Regions from separate parts of the Paenibacillus sp. CAU 1782 genome, predicted to be linked through region 1. Evidence: riboswitches for the same ligand, from Rfam matches in the RefSeq annotation. Region 1 holds a riboswitch; the other holds the start of a gene.
The links. A riboswitch is a leader RNA that binds a small molecule or an ion and turns the genes downstream of it on or off. The one in region 1 is predicted to bind thiamine pyrophosphate.
Positions count from the first base shown of each region.

Region 2: linked by a shared signal. The riboswitch ahead of thiM (hydroxyethylthiazole kinase) and the one ahead of ACX93W_RS02370 (ABC transporter substrate-binding protein) in region 1 are both predicted to bind thiamine pyrophosphate.

Region 1 is NZ_JBTOLL010000001.1:457,656-465,314, forward strand. It holds gene serA (phosphoglycerate dehydrogenase) at 1-90, opposite strand, end outside; gene ACX93W_RS02345 (hypothetical protein) at 342-1,262, opposite strand; gene ACX93W_RS02350 (CPBP family intramembrane glutamic endopeptidase) at 1,327-1,920, shown strand; gene ACX93W_RS02355 (hypothetical protein) at 1,917-2,147, shown strand; gene ACX93W_RS02360 (polysaccharide deacetylase family protein) at 2,153-3,058, opposite strand; gene ACX93W_RS02365 (glycosyltransferase) at 3,126-4,190, opposite strand; TPP riboswitch at 4,342-4,451, shown strand; gene ACX93W_RS02370 (ABC transporter substrate-binding protein) at 4,621-5,670, shown strand; gene ACX93W_RS02375 (thiamine-binding protein) at 5,709-6,011, shown strand; gene ACX93W_RS02380 (ABC transporter permease) at 6,001-6,789, shown strand; gene ACX93W_RS02385 (ABC transporter ATP-binding protein) at 6,782-7,549, shown strand; gene ACX93W_RS02390 (TatD family hydrolase) at 7,549-7,659, shown strand, end outside.
Region 2 is NZ_JBTOLL010000030.1:5,306-12,964, reverse strand. It holds gene ACX93W_RS26975 (ankyrin repeat domain-containing protein) at 1-439, shown strand, start outside; gene rpiA (ribose-5-phosphate isomerase RpiA) at 671-1,342, shown strand; gene ACX93W_RS26965 (hypothetical protein) at 1,379-1,900, shown strand; gene ACX93W_RS26960 (DUF4275 family protein) at 2,014-2,517, shown strand; gene ACX93W_RS26955 (hypothetical protein) at 2,570-2,902, opposite strand; gene thiD (bifunctional hydroxymethylpyrimidine kinase/phosphomethylpyrimidine kinase) at 3,021-3,842, opposite strand; gene thiM (hydroxyethylthiazole kinase) at 3,842-4,648, opposite strand; TPP riboswitch at 4,785-4,891, opposite strand; gene ACX93W_RS26940 (hypothetical protein) at 4,902-5,060, opposite strand; gene ACX93W_RS26935 (iron chaperone) at 5,184-5,546, shown strand; gene ACX93W_RS26930 (AraC family transcriptional regulator) at 5,608-6,507, shown strand; gene ACX93W_RS26925 (uracil-DNA glycosylase) at 6,725-7,408, shown strand; gene ACX93W_RS26920 (methyl-accepting chemotaxis protein) at 7,398-7,659, opposite strand, start outside.

The DNA.
Region 1 (7,659 bases):
TGTTTTTTTGTCCACGATGACATCAGTTGCTTCCACAAGCTGCTGGATGCCCAGATCGCTTATGGGGTCGGATACTAACACTTTGTACATGCTACACAGTCCTCCTAGTTTGGCAAGTCCTTATTCCTTGCGCGGTTATGAAAAGAAAAACCCTCTCCCCGCTCCGTTGTGGCGCAGCGGTTCGAGAGTTCAATCCACGAAGTCATGTCACTTTATTATTTTAATGCATGACAGCGGAGAAATGCAATCCTCAAACTTGCTCATTTGTGAAAATTTCGTTATGATTCAAGCAACATCCTGAGACTGTCCTAATGGAAAGTCGATTTTTTGAACACCCTCCGTCAGCCTTGTTCAGGCAGAAAGAAGGGGAGCAGTGGCAGCATCTCGGATTGATAGAAACGTGCTTTGTAATCATTAAATTGACCGGTACGGACCGCATCTGTGGAGAGCAGCAAATCCACGATGGCGCCTGCTGTCTGCAGCTTCATTTTGGCAGCTTGTCCCGATTGAATAAAGTCGTCGACGCGTCCTGTCAGGTCCTGCGGGTAGAAGCCTTGAAGTTCGCCGCGCTCCGACAGATAGTTGACCACGATGACGTTTTTAATAAGGAGCGGCTGAGCGCTCCAATCTTTCAGAGCCAGAGCGTTTTTGACCGTGTATTCATCCGGTATGTTGGGATCGATGCTTGCGGCCCATTTCTGCATAGCGGTATAATAAGCAACCTGGGCATTCAGCGCTTCCTTGGCTGCGGCCTTGTAGTTGCTTTCTTCAAGTATAATATTGCGCAGCTCCGTCATTTCCGCGTTTTTGGAGGCCGACGCCGCTTTCGAGGCAGCTTCCTTAAAGAGCTTCAGGCTTCGCGCATAACCAATTTGCGCAGTGCCCAGCAGCTCGGATTTGCCCATATCGAAGGCGCTGGCATCGGCCGCTTTTTGATCCGCAAGTTTAGCCAGACTGGAGAAGGTGGAGGCCGCATCTATGTTTTGACCCTGCGACAGCTTGGTCATCGCGTCAAGCCACTGGCTTTGAAATTCACGATAAGGCGAAAATACAGTATGATAGAAGGACACAAGGTCTTGCTGCTGATAAGGCAAACCTGAGGTTGCCGAGTTTTCAGCATTCCCGCTTTCAGGATTATACTTGGCTTCACCCTTGTCCATGCCGATTTGCACGCCGTAGAAGAACGCACCTACTGCAAACACCAGCATGCACACAAATCCAACGCTAAACATCATTGCTGTGGTAGTCAATCGTTTTTCCATGTTATTCTCCTTCGTATGTATGTAAATAGGTATAAAGACAAAAATTCCAGACAGGCGGGAAACAATGAAAAAGTTCGATTTGCGCAAAATACGGGTTCGGAAGGTCAATGTTGACGAAATTGATGACCGTATGCTACTTATTAACTTATACGCGACACAGGGACTTACTCTTATTATCGGTATCGTGTGGATATTATTTCAGCGTCAAAATATAATTCATTTGCTGTCGATCCCTTCCGCGCTGAACATTGTCTGGTGGGGACTGGGATTAGCGGCCGCCGTTGTCGCCGTAGATTTGCTTATTTCCCGCTGGGTGCCGGATGAAGTCTCCGATGACGGAGGCGTCAATGAACGCATATTCCGCCTTCGGCCCGTCTGGCACATCGCCCTGATTTCACTCGTTGTGGCGATCTGCGAAGAGCTGTTGTTCCGCGGCGCCGTACAGCATGCGTTCGGCCCTTATTGGACAAGCATCATTTTTGCCGCAATTCATGTCCGCTATTTGAGACACTGGATACCTACCGGCCTTGTTTTTTCCATTAGCTATGGATTAGGCTGGATTTATATTCAAAGCGGGTCGATCTGGGCGCCTATCATCGCTCATTTCGCCATCGACTTTGTAATGGGACTCATTATTCGCTTCAGGAGGGAGCCATGAGCAGGAAAGAAAGACATAGCCGCTCCGCAAAGGGGCGCCGGCCGATGCCGCCGTCCTTGCAAGACGACCGGACGGACGGGGCGGAGCAGGTCAAGCTGCCGCCTCGCCGCAAAAAGTTTCCGTCGAGCATCAACAAACTTTACAAATGGTATTTTAATCTGCTTTTCGTATTGTTTGTTGCTCTTGTTGTCTTCCTGTTCTGGTACGGCAACAAATTTACTCAGTAGCGGCACTATTTGGCGGCTGTTTCAATATCCGCAGGATCGATAAAGCCATAATCCCGATCCTCCAGTTCCGTCAAAAGAGTGTCCAGGGCATCCGCCGTCCAGGAAAGCTCGTGCATCAAAATATTGGCGCCGGGATGGAGCTGGTCGAGCACGTTAGCGACAACAACCTCGGGTTTGTTTTTAGCGGAGCTGTCCCAGTCCAAGGAGCCGTTAGACCATGTCATGTACAGCATGCCATGGTTTTTTGCCGTTTCCCGGACCTCATCGCTGCCTGAGCCGTATGGCGGTCTGAAAAACAGCGGCTTAACGCCGATCAAATCCTCCACCATGGTTTGAACCTCGCCGATTTGCTTCTGGACGGTTTCAAGATTTTCTTTTTTCAAATTAATATGGTCATACGAATGGTTGCCAATTGCTTGTCCCCGTTCATGGATCAGCTTCAGCAGCTCCGGATTTTGTTTAACTCTATAGCCGTTCACAAAAAATATCGCTTTTGCCCCGTGGCTGTCGAGCACATCAAGCAGTTTGGTTAACACGGCTTCATCCTTTGGACCGTCATCGAAGGTGAGCAGCACAACTTGGGATGGCGTGTCTTTCTGAAGAGGCGCAAACCGGTATGTCTCCGTCATGGCATAAAGCGGCGCTGCATTTGTTTGTTCGCCTGCCGGTTCTGCCGCAATAGGAGCAGCCGATTCAGTTGGTACCGCCGATGCTGCCGCTGATTCATCGGTCGCTGGCGTTGCGGGCGCGTCTGTTGTTTGCTCCGGCAGTGTTGGCGATGCCTCCGCAGACGCGACGGGGAGGCGATTCCCGGCTTCCGCGCCTTCGCTCGCGTCACCGCCTGCCGCTGAACAACCCGCAAGCTGCAGCATAAGCAGAGCCAGGCAAAAGTATCGCCATGGTCTTTTCATACAGGCCTCCTATCATGATGTCGAAATATAAACATGCGACACCATTGTACCACATTTGAACGATTCCTTACTTCCCGTAATAGTACTTTTCATTATATTGTATGCTTGGATGCCCCGGATTGAAGTCCTTTGCCTTTTCATGATGATGCAAGGCTTTTTTTCTTTCCCCCAGACGATCGTAACAAACGGTTAATTGAAGATGGGGCAGCCAGGTCGAGGTCGCGCGGTCGGAAAATCCCATATGCTGGGCCGGGCGATTCACCGAGATGGCTTGCTGGAACCAATAGATCGCTTGCTGGTATTGCTTTTTGTCGATAAACACGGCGCCTAGCTGACAGCAAAATTCAGGCCGCGGAGTATCGTAGTGCAACGTTCGGAGCAGCGAAGCCAGTTGTTTGTCTTGCAGAGATAGACGACCGTAGCAATCTCCTTGTTTCAAGCAGGCGTTAATTTCATCCTCCACCCATCCCTTGCCGGAGCTCAGAAACGTTTCGTACCATTCCACCGCTTCAGAGAACCTGCCGTTGTCGCGCAGCTCGTTGGCAAAATAATATTGATCGCGGGGGGAGAATTGTTCGCCGCTTTCCTGCCGTTTGAGATAGATGCGCAAATTGCGGTCGGTATGCTCCCGTTCCTTGCGGTGGGTCACGGCAACGTCGCTGTGATGGATATGGCCGGATACTGCAAGGTATTCATGCACCGGTCCGATCCATTGGTAGTTGCGGCTTCTCCGCACCAGCCGGTTTCGCCGCAGGCTGAAGATGGGGTTGCCCTTATGGTCAAAGGTTAAATGGTAGTTCATGGTCACACTGTCGTAGGGAAAAGGATTAACCGCCTTCAATGCTTTAAGCTTCCGCAAATCATCGGGTTCTATCACATCATCGGCATCCAGCCACAATATAAAGGCTTTGGTCGCTTGCCCAAAACAGAAATTGCGGGCTGCGGCAAAGTCGTCAATCCATTCAAAATCATGGATAACGGCGCCAAAGGACCGGGCAATTTCTTTTGTTTTATCGGTGGAACCGGTATCGGTAATGATGATTTCATCGACGGCGTCTGCTACGGATGACAAGCATCTGCCGAGGCTTTCTTCTTCATTGCGTACGATCATGCACAAGCTGATGGTAATCATAAATGATCTTCCTTTCGCTTTTCATTGGTACCATAGTATTAAGGGGGTGAGCCCTTGGTGCGGTCCTATTTGGAGGCGAACTTCTGTTTTGTCAAAATTAAACTGGCATTCCTCCGTGTATTTGCTATAATGATGAATGATTGATCAAGCCTATATTGCACCGGGGAGCTGGATTGGCTGGCTGAGAGGGAATGACGCATCATTCCGACCCGTATACCTGAACCGGATAATGCCGGCGGAGGAAGGAAGCTACATTTTTCAAATTAACGTTGCGTTTTTTTGGCGTATGCCGGAAATGTGGGCGATTTTGAAAAAGAGGCAGCGAATGTTAGCGTCCTTCGTATGAAGGACGTTTTTTTGCATTTTCCAGAGGTATGAAGATAGGATGGTCGGTCTAAAACAATCGTGATAGAGAGAGGGAGAGATCGACATGTTGAGACAAGGAAAAGGAAGGCGCGGACGGTGGTCGCTTGGGCTATTGGCCGTAACGGCGATTGCGCTGACGGTGGCTGGTTGTGGAGGCAAAGCTGGAAACAATGTCGGAACAGAGGGCAATGAAGCGGGAACGAAAGAGGAGGTTTTGCAGAAGGTACAGGTTGTGCTGGACTGGTCGCCGAATACGAACCATACCGGGCTTTTTGTGGCCCGGGATTTGGGATATTTCAAGGAACACGGATTGGATGTCGAAATTCTGCAGCCAGGCGCGGACGGAGCGGACGCAATGGTAGCTTCAGGCGCTGCGGCGTTTGGCGTCAGTTATCAGGAGTCGGTGACCATGGCGAGAATCGCCGGCGTACCTCTGGTATCCCTTGCCGCGGTCATTCAGCACAATACATCCGGTTTTGCATCGCCAAAAGCGAAAGGCATCGATTCCCCCAAACAATTTGAAGGCAAACGTTACGGCGGCTGGGGCGCTCCCGTGGAGGAAGCTGTCATTGATGCGTTGATGCGCACTGAAGACGCAGACGTTGGCAAAGTGGACATTATGAGCATCGGGGATAGCGACTTCTTCTCGGCGGTGGAGCGCGATATTGATTTTGCCTGGATCTATTATGCCTGGACGGGCGTCGAGGCCGAGCTTCGCGGCGAGCAGCTGAACATGGTATATTTGACCGATTACAGCGAAAAGCTGGATTATTATACGCCGGTGCTGGTGACGACCGAAGAGATGATAAGCGGCTCTCCGGAGCTGGTTAAATCCTTTACCGAAGCGGCTGCGCAAGGCTACCAATATGCGATTGAACATCCTGCCGAAGCGGCGGACTTGCTTATCAAGGCAGAGCCGGATTTGAATCCCGAGCTTGTGAAAGCCAGCCAGGAGTGGCTGAGCAGCCGTTACCAGGACGATGCGCCGCGTTGGGGCGAGCAGAAGCTGAGCGTCTGGCAGAATTATGCCGATTGGATGTTTGAAAACGGACTGCTGGAAGGCAAGCTGGAAGCTGAAGCAGCCTTTACGAATGAATTCCTTCCATCTAAATAAGCAGGGGAATAAAGTGAAAATCCAAGGAGATGAATCCAATGGCAAACGCATTAGTCAGCATTCAGATTTTGCCCAGCACGCCAGGGGGAGCCAGCGTGCTGCCCTTTGTTGATGCAGCAATCGATATTATTAAAGCTTCCGGTGTAGCCTATCGGGTTGCCCCGCTTGAAACAACGATGGAGGGCGAATTGTCCCAGCTTCTGGCGGTTGTTCAGGACATGAACACCGCTATGACGGATATGGGTTGTGCCTCTGTCATTTCGCAAATTAAAATTTACTACAATCCGCAAAACGGGGCTTCAATGGATCGTCTGCTGGAGAAATACCCCGATGGGCAATAACAAAACTAGCCGCTGGAGCGCCATTTGGCCCCCAGTTGCAGTCCTTTCGGCGCTTTTGCTCTTTTGGCAAAGCGCCGTCAGTCTGGGTTGGGTCCAGGGCTGGCGCATTCCGGCTCCGATCGCGGTGGTGCAGGAGGCAATCGCCATCTGGCCCCGGCTGATGATGCATGCGGGTTACACGCTGCAACTGACTTTAATCGGCTTTGGCGGCGGCGCGGCGGCGGGTTTTGTGCTCGCCGCTTTGCTGCATCTGCTGCCCGGCGTAAGACGCGGTCTATATCCGTTATTTGTCCTGTCGCAAAATGTGCCGATCGTTATTTTGGGCCCAATCATGACGATGCTATTTGGTTACGGTTTGCTGCCAAAGGTGCTTCTTGTAATGATGGTATGTTTTTTTCCCGTTGTAGTGGCGATGTTGAGCGGTTTGTCTCATGCCGACGCTGCGCTGCGGCATTATCTGACGATGATCGGTGCGGGAAAGTGGACCTTGTTCTGGCGACTTGAGTTGCCGGGCTCATTGGTTCATTTGTTTTCCGGCTTAAAAATCGCGGTCTCCTACAGCGTTGTAAGCGCCGTGTTTGCCGAGCTGCTGGCCCCCAAAAATGGTTTAGGCGGCTTTATGGTGCTGTCGTCGAGAGGGTTTATGCCTGAACGGAGCTTTGCCGCGGCGCTGCTCATTGTTGTGGTCAGCCTGCTGCTGTTTGGCTTGATTGTATGGTGCGAGCGTCTTGTCGTGAAATGGCGGCCGCAAGCGGAAGGGGGGAGCGATCATGCTTGAAGTGCAAGGCGTAAGCAAATCCTTTGGGGAAGGCGGCTCCGCCAAGGAAGTATTGCGGGATGTGTCCCTAACCGTTGGGGAGGGAGAATTTGTATCACTGATTGGTCCTTCCGGGAGCGGAAAATCAACTTTGTTTAGTCTGATCGGAGGATTGCAGGCTCCATCTGCTGGACGTGTCGTGGTAGGAGGCGCGGATACTACCGGCAAAACCGGACATATCGCGTATATGCCGCAACAAGCTTCGCTGCTGCCATGGAGGACGGTTGCAGGCAATATCGAGCTGGCTTTGAGCATTGCCGGACAAGTCGACAAAACATCCAACAAAGCTACTGTGCAAAAATGGCTGGAGGCGGTTGGCCTCGGGGAATATGCCAATGCCTATCCGCACGTGCTTTCCGGCGGCATGGCGCAGCGCGTGTCATTTCTGCGGGCGCTTCTGTCGCCGCAGCCTTTAATGCTGCTGGATGAGCCGTTTGGAGCGCTGGACGCGCTGACCCGATTGCATATGCAGCAATGGCTGCTATCCATTTGGGAGAGCAACCGGCGCTCGGTTCTGCTGATTACCCACAGCATCGAGGAGGCGCTGCAATTGTCGGACCGCATTCTCGTTTTGTCAGCATCTCCGGGAAAAGTTGTAGATGAAGTCGTTGTGCCGTTTGAGCGGCCGCGCCGGGAAGATTTATGGACCGACACTCGGTGGAGCGAGCTGAAGGGCCGGATTTATAACGGGCTTCAAGGCATTGAGGGGAGGAACGTATAATGAGCGTCCAAAAGCAAGGCAATGAGTCGCGAGACGAGTCGCGGGAGCAGATAGCGAAAACAACTACCCCTAAAGACATATTAGAAGGGGATGCGGTACATGCTGCTTCG
Region 2 (7,659 bases), on a different contig from region 1:
TGAGCTGCTGCTCTCCAAGGGCGTTGATATTAACCTGCTTGATAGCTCCAAAAGCTCGTTGCTCGAATTTACGACCAATCTCAGCGGTGGAAACTTGGAGGCTGCCGTTACGCTAGTAGAAAACGGGATTGATCACGCGTCCTACACCACTGGATTTCGTTGGGCCTGCTGGCGGAATAACCACGAGATCGCGGAATATTTGCTGGTGCAAGGCGCGGATTATCGTAGTCAGACGACCCCGAAATCGGAGTTGTTATTTTGGATCTGCGGCATGGGGCACATCCAAATTGTGGAGCTTCTGCTGAAGCTCGGCGTCGACTTTACAACCCCGGTTAAGTTTAAAGGGAAAATATTGTCCTATAACGGCAGTCCGCTGGAACGGGCGCTGGAAACCGGCCAGACGGCTGTCGCAGAACGTATACAAAAGGTACAATCTTGAAATAAGTGCCAGACAACAGTCGTAGCTGAGCGGAAGGATAGAGGGATTCTGGAAAAGCGATAGCGTTCGCCTTTAAAGACTGATTCCACCAATAGCGTTCATTCAATAAAAGAAATCAGGCTTTAACAGCGATTGGAAGAACCCTCTGGCCTGTAGCGAGCCTGCTCGCTGACAACTATGAGCTGATTTCTATTTTGAGCCACTAAAACTAAATTAAAGGCGGGGATACAGATGGAAGCAAAAAAAATAGCAGCCGAAAAAGCGGTGGATTACATTCAAGACGGCATGATTGTTGGTTTGGGCACCGGCTCGACCGCTTATTGGGCCATTCAAAAAATCGGAGCCAGAGTTTCCGAGGGGTTAAACATCAAAGCGATTGCCACCTCCCAGGCATCGGAGGATCTGGCGCGTGAATTAGGCATTCCGCAGCTCCCTTTTTCCGACATACAAGCTATCGATTTGACGATTGACGGAGCGGACGAGGCAGACCCGGCTTTTCACCTGATCAAGGGCGGCGGCGGCGCTTTGCTTCGTGAAAAAATTGTAGCGGCAGCAAGCAAAAAGCTGATCATCGTAGTGGATGAAAGCAAAGTAGTAGAGAAGCTGGGACGTTTTCCGCTGCCTGTGGAAATTGTTCCTTTTGGCCACGAAATGACCTTGAGAAAGCTGGAGCAGCTTGGCTGCAAGCCGGTATTGCGGGCGGCAGAAGGCAAAACGTTTGTGACGGATAACGGAAACTACATAGCGGATTGCCATTTTGGGCGTATTGAGGACCCCCAACATCTCCATGCCGTTATTAACCTGATTCCGGGTACGGTGGACAATGGCTTGTTTATCCACATGGCCGACCATGTCATTGTGGGATACCGCGACGGACGCGTTGAAGAGCTGGAAAAAGCATAAAATATACCGTGTACTTATACGATTGGAGGCGGAAAATTGAGATACCTGTGCGTAGGACTGTGGATTGTTTTGGCGTTGCTGACCGGCTGCGCAAACAGCACAACCGATGTCATCAAGCCGGATGAGAGCGCTCAAGCGGGGCAAAGTGAATCAGCAACACCGTCGCCTGAGACACCGGCAGAAACGGAGGCTCCTTCCAACGAACCGGCCGAAAATGCTTTGGCGTTGACGGAGGAAGAGCAAGTCTTCGTGGACCGTTTTTATGGAGTCTGGACGAATACGGAGCAATTGGATACAACCATGGAAGTGCAGGATGGCGTTATTTTGGTCGGGGTAAAATTGGGCCAGCTGCTGACGGAGTCCAAATATGTCGTAACCGGAGTTGATCTGACAGAACAGTCTATCGTAATTGAAGGCACAAGTCTGGAAATTTCGTATGACGAGGAAAACGAGGAGCGGCCTCTCTCAAGCAAAATCATCCTGCAGCAGGATGGCAGCGAACTGCTCTACATTCATGATTACCTGAATGAAAAGATTGAGAGCACCTGGACAAAATAAAGTCCGAGTCTGACGTGAATCCGTGAATTTTTTGAAAAGTGTGTCCAATGTCCTTGCAGCCCAAATTGTGATCTTCATATGATAGAGGAAAAAGAGATTTGGGTGGAGGCAACATGATCAGAAGCAAAATCAACCAGATGTTAGACGAACTCCCCGAAGAACATTTGCTGCATGCGTATTGGACACTGCATTTTATTCACAGGAAACACAAACACCGGAAAACGCTGGTCGACAAAGGTATTGTCATTACGGAGCTATACGAGGAGGCGGATGACATTGTCCGCAAGTGGGATCAGACCTTTGCCCGCAAGTTAAGCGATGAGGTGAAAGATGCCATTCATTACGATCAGTACAAGTGGCATATGTTCAGCTACGAAGAGAAAAAATGTTTAAAGGAAGACAAAGCCAGGCGAGCCTTCGATGCCGTCGCTAAAGATGAAATGTACGGCATGTACCAGGACCTGTCGTCTGTCTTCCTTTATGAAAATGCGGCTCAAGCAGCTGCAGCGGATTTTGAGTCCGAGCAGGACATTTACCTGTTTGACCGAAATTTCACCTGGACCTATGTACACACTCACGAGTCCATGTGCGGCCCTTACTTCTGCAAGCTGAAGTAAAGGCGCATTCGGTCACTGCTTGGGCGATTGATGCAGCCGGACATCCCGGGTTTTACTGATAGGATGGTCTGTATTGGGTGCCGGATTGATTGTTCTGGTTGCTATAGGCTTGAGAAGCTATGCCCAGCGTGCTTTGATGAGAAATTTGATTGCACAGGTTGGAAATTTGGTGAAGCTGCTGAACAACCGTTTGATGTCCTTGCAGAGCTGTCTGGATCACTTGAGCGGCATGTTGCTCGCGCTGTGCAAGCTGCTCCAGCATTTGAGCGTTTTGCTGCTCTTGAGTCAGCAGTTGCTGATATTGAGCCGAAGCTTGTTGCGTCTGATTGACCAATTGCTGAATTAATTGCTCGGCTTGGGCAAGCTGTTGTTGCTGATTATACATGTGAATTCCTCCTAGGCGTATTGGTTTTTGTGCCTCCTATACTGTTTTCTTCATCCCGTTTTTTTATTCAAATCATTAGATTTTTGGATCGGGAAGCGATGAATGGAGGATATGCTTGCTATGGATTCAATATAGAAGAGATGCGGTTTTTGTAGGCAAAATGATTGGTGGGACCGTGCCCGGCTCCCAAATGCAGACCATCCTCTATGGCGGCTTGAATAAAAGCCTTGGCTCGAAGCGCCGAGGCCAACATGTCGTGGCCTTGAGCAAGGCCTGCCGTCAAAGCCGCGGAGAAAGTACATCCGGTTCCATGCGTATGGCGCGTCTGGATGCGGGCTCCTTCCAATTCATAAAAGTCGACTCCGTCATATAACAAGTCAATAACCGGACCGGCATCAGAGGAGTGACCGCCTTTCAGGATGACATGGCGGACGCCGGTTGCAGCGATGCGGCGGGATGCCTCTTTGCGGTCCTCCATTGTTGCGATTGGCATATTTGCGAGTAGCTCAGCCTCGGGAATATTGGGAGTAACGGCCTCCGCAAGCGGAAGCAGGGAAGCCTTCAGCGACGACAAAGACTGGCTTTGCAGAAGCAACGCCCCGCCTTTAGCGATCATGACGGGGTCGACGACGATTTTTCCCCATCCGCAATAAGAAATGGCTTCTGCAACGGCTTCAATCCGGTCATGGCTGAACAGCATGCCTGTTTTTACGGCATCCGGCGGCAGATCGCTCCCGATGGCATGAAGCTGGGCAGTTACGACTGCCGTATCCACCGGGTACACGCCGTGGACGCCAAGCGTGTTTTGCGCCGTAACGGCGGTTAAGGCGGACATGCCGTATACGCCGAGTTCCTGAAAGGTTTTGAGGTCGGCTTGAATGCCTGCTCCGCCGCCGCTATCGGAGCCGGCTATGGTTAATGCTTTTGCGATAGGCGCCATTATACGCTGTCCGCCTTTTCTATCCGGGCAAGCTCTCTGAACCGCGCCGGCGACAGGGAAGCAAGCTGATCCAGAAAAGCCGCCTGGAAGCTGCCGGGAAGCGGATTGTCCATTGAGGCGGCAGCTTCCTCCGCAGCGACTCCATAGAAGGCCAGTGCTTCAGCCGCCGCTTCAAGGGCTGAGCCGTCGTCGCTTACAGCCAGAAAAGCGCCTGCTATAGAGCTAAGCAAACAACCTGCGCCTGTCATTTGGGTTAATATTGGATGTCCGTTGCTGACAACGTAGGTGGAGCGCCCGTCGCTAACGGCATCGTTCTTGCCGGTAATGGCCACGATGCATCCAAGATGCTTTGCGGCACGCCGCGCCAGCCGAACGTTATCGCTATCGCCTCCAAGGGCGTCGACGCCTTTGATTTCCCGGCTTTCACCGATAACATTGGCAATCTCGGCGGCGTTGCCTCGCAAAGCGGCAAGCTTGATTTCTCTGGCAATTCTCCGCGATGTCTCCGTGCGATATGCCGTTGCTCCTGCGCCAACGGGGTCCAGCACAACCGGCGTTCCCGCCGCATTGGCTGCTTTGCCCGCCAGCAGGGAGGACTCTACGACACGGTCATCCAGCGTACCGATGTTCAGGACAACGGCGCTTGCGAGAGAAGCCATCTCCGCAACCTCTTCCCGCGCATAAGCCATTACCGGCGATGCGCCAAGCGCCAGAAGCCCATTGGCGGTGAAGTTGGTTACCACAACGTTCGTAATATTATGGACAAGCGGTTTTTGTTCCCGTACCTTCATGAGATAAGGCATCATTTTTCCTCCTTGTGTCATTTGTAAATGGAGAGGCAGCTGGCGGAGCTGGAGCGGAAAACGGCAAAAAGCCCGTTCCAAATCGGGAACGGGCATACATGTATATTCAATATGCAGCAGCATAAGCGCGCAATTCAAATAACGTTTCGTCCCACTTCCCTCCGCTGGCATAACCCAGATCAGGTTCCAAGGGTCCGGCGCTCTGTTGCGCCGTCTCAGTCCAATAGGACTCCCCTAGTGAATTCAGCTATTCAATTTACTTTTCAAGAATGACCAATGAAAAAACAGTATGAAGATCGCTGCTGCTCATCGGACTTTGACTGGACACCTTCCAGCCTTCGGCCAATAGTTGATTAAGCTCATTCAAATTGGTTTTTTTCTCGGACATAAAGTAGAGAACAAATGCTTTTTGCACGTAATCTGCCTCCTCCATTGATTTCCAATATAGCATATATTCAAGGTCGATGCTACGGGATGAGCAGGGTAGGAAGTACGGGGCCGCATCGGGTAAAATAAGGTGAAAGGGAGGGATTTCAGAATGAGCAACATCGTAGGAGTTCAAGCTATTGATGAATACATTGCAGCTTTTCCGGTTGAGGTACAGGAGAAGCTTGCCTCCATTTATCATTTAATTGCCGGGATTGTGCCGGATGCTTCCGTCAAAATCAGCTACGGCATGCCAACGTTTGTGCTGAAGGGGAATCTGGTCCATTTTGCGGCGTTCAAGAAGCATATCGGTTTTTATCCGGCGCCAGGCGGAATCCATGAATTCCAGGATGAATTGGCCATTTACAAAACGTCGAAGGGAGCGATCCAGTTCCCGCTGGACAAGCCCATTCCTTACGAGCTGATTGGTAAAATTACGGCTTTTCGCGCAAAGCAGAATCTGAGCAAGAGTTAGCAAAAATCATCAAGAGCATGAATAGGGACTGCGATAAACTAAAGAAAGAAGGAGGTTGGCCGTGTCGATCTATGAAACAATCATTCAGGATGTCGTTGATGCCATTGAGGAGCGGCTCGATGAGGAGCTGAAGCTGACAACTTTGGCGCAGCTGGCGGGATTTTCGGATTTCCATTTCCATAGGGTTTTCCAAACCATGGTGGGAGAGCCGGTTATGGAATACGTCCGCAAAAGAAGGCTGGTTCGCGCCGCCTGTCAAGTTGCTTACTCCGATGAAAAGCTGCTGAACATCGCATTGGATCATGGCTTTGGCACACCGGAAACCTTCATTCGTTCTTTTCGCAGGCTGTACGGCATGACGCCGGGAGAATTTCGGAGAAAAGGACTGCAGCCGCCCGAATATCCCAAAGTTAATGTCATGCAGCGGATTTCCAAGCCCTATTTAGGAGGAATTGCAATGAAATTCGAAATTGTGACCAAACCTGCTTTTGACTTGATCGGTTATTCCATTCGCACATGCAACACAGACGGACAAAATAATAGAGACATCCCGGAATTTTGGCAGAAGTATATGGCTGAGAAAAAGGGCGAAAGCCTGTATGGTCTGGCGTTATCGACAGCGGAGTACGGTGTTTGCGACGAGTTCGACATGGAGTCAGGCCAGTTTAGTTACTTGATTGGCGTTGAAGCGCAAGAAGAAGCCGAAGTGCCGGAAGGCGCGGTTCGCCGCCATTATCCGGAGCAGACGTACGCTGTGTTTACGACGCCAGCGGTTTCTCGCGATCAGTTTACAAGCGCCATTCAGAGCACATGGACTTCCATATACAGCGAATGGTTCCCGCACTCCGGCTATGAACACTCCGCAGGAGCTGAGTTTGAATATTATGACGAGCGCTGCTGGGCAGACCGCACAGACCTGCCTGTTATGGATATCTACATTCCGGTAGCCAAGAAAGCCTAGTAAAAACAAAACAGCCAATCAACGGCTATCAGCAAATAAGGCAGTAAAAAAGGGTGGGGCGGCATACATGTATGCCGCCTTATTTCGTTTGTCGCTACAGGAGCTGATGACTCTGGTAAAACCTGCATATCGCAGGCAAGCTTGATATAATGGAAGAATAGTAGATAGGCATGAATCAACTTTCATTTCCAACTAAGGCAGAGGTGAACGATGACATATGGCAATACTCCGCAATGATTGGGCCGAGCATCTCGAAGATGAATTTCAGAGGGACTATTACTTATCTCTGAGAGAATTTCTTATCGAAGAATACAAGAGTCGCCGTGTCTTTCCCGATATGTACGACATTTTTAATGCATTGCACGAAACTGCGTTTGCGGATACTCGCGTCGTTATTTTGGGACAAGACCCCTACCATGGAGCAGGACAGGCGCATGGCCTGAGCTTTTCCGTCAAGCCGGGCGTAACCCCTCCGCCGTCGCTGCAAAACATATTTAAGGAATTGCATGATGATATCGGCTGCCCGATTCCTTCCCATGGCCATCTTTCGGAATGGGCCAAGCAAGGCGTGCTGCTGCTGAATACGGTGCTGACGGTGAGATCAGGCGTTGCCAACTCTCATCGGGACAAGGGCTGGGAGGCATTTACAGACAAGGTCATCGGAGCCTTAAACCGCAAAACAGAACCGGTCGTGTTTATCCTGTGGGGCAGTCATGCCCAGAAGAAAGCTGAATTGATTACAAATGCCGGTCATTATTTGATAAAATCGCCCCATCCAAGCCCTTATTCCGCAGACAGAGGTTTTTTTGGAAGCAGGCCGTTTTCGCGCGCCAACCGCTTTTTGGAGGACAATGGCTTGCCTCAAGTGGACTGGCGATTGCCGCTGCAAGCTACACCTTAAAATGCTGGATTTCCTCTTGCAGCTGTTCGGCCAGCGCGGATAGAGAGCGGGCCGAGGCATAAACCTCCTCGATCGATGCCAGCTGCTCCTCGGCCGAAGCCGTTACCTCCTGAGCTCCCGAGACGGTGTTTTCCGCGATTTGAGTAATGTAATCCATGGAGCTGACGATGGCTTTTGCTCCGCCCGCCATCAGCCGAGCCGACCCGGACAATTCCTGAATCTGCTCGTTAACCGCAAATACGGAGTTCTGA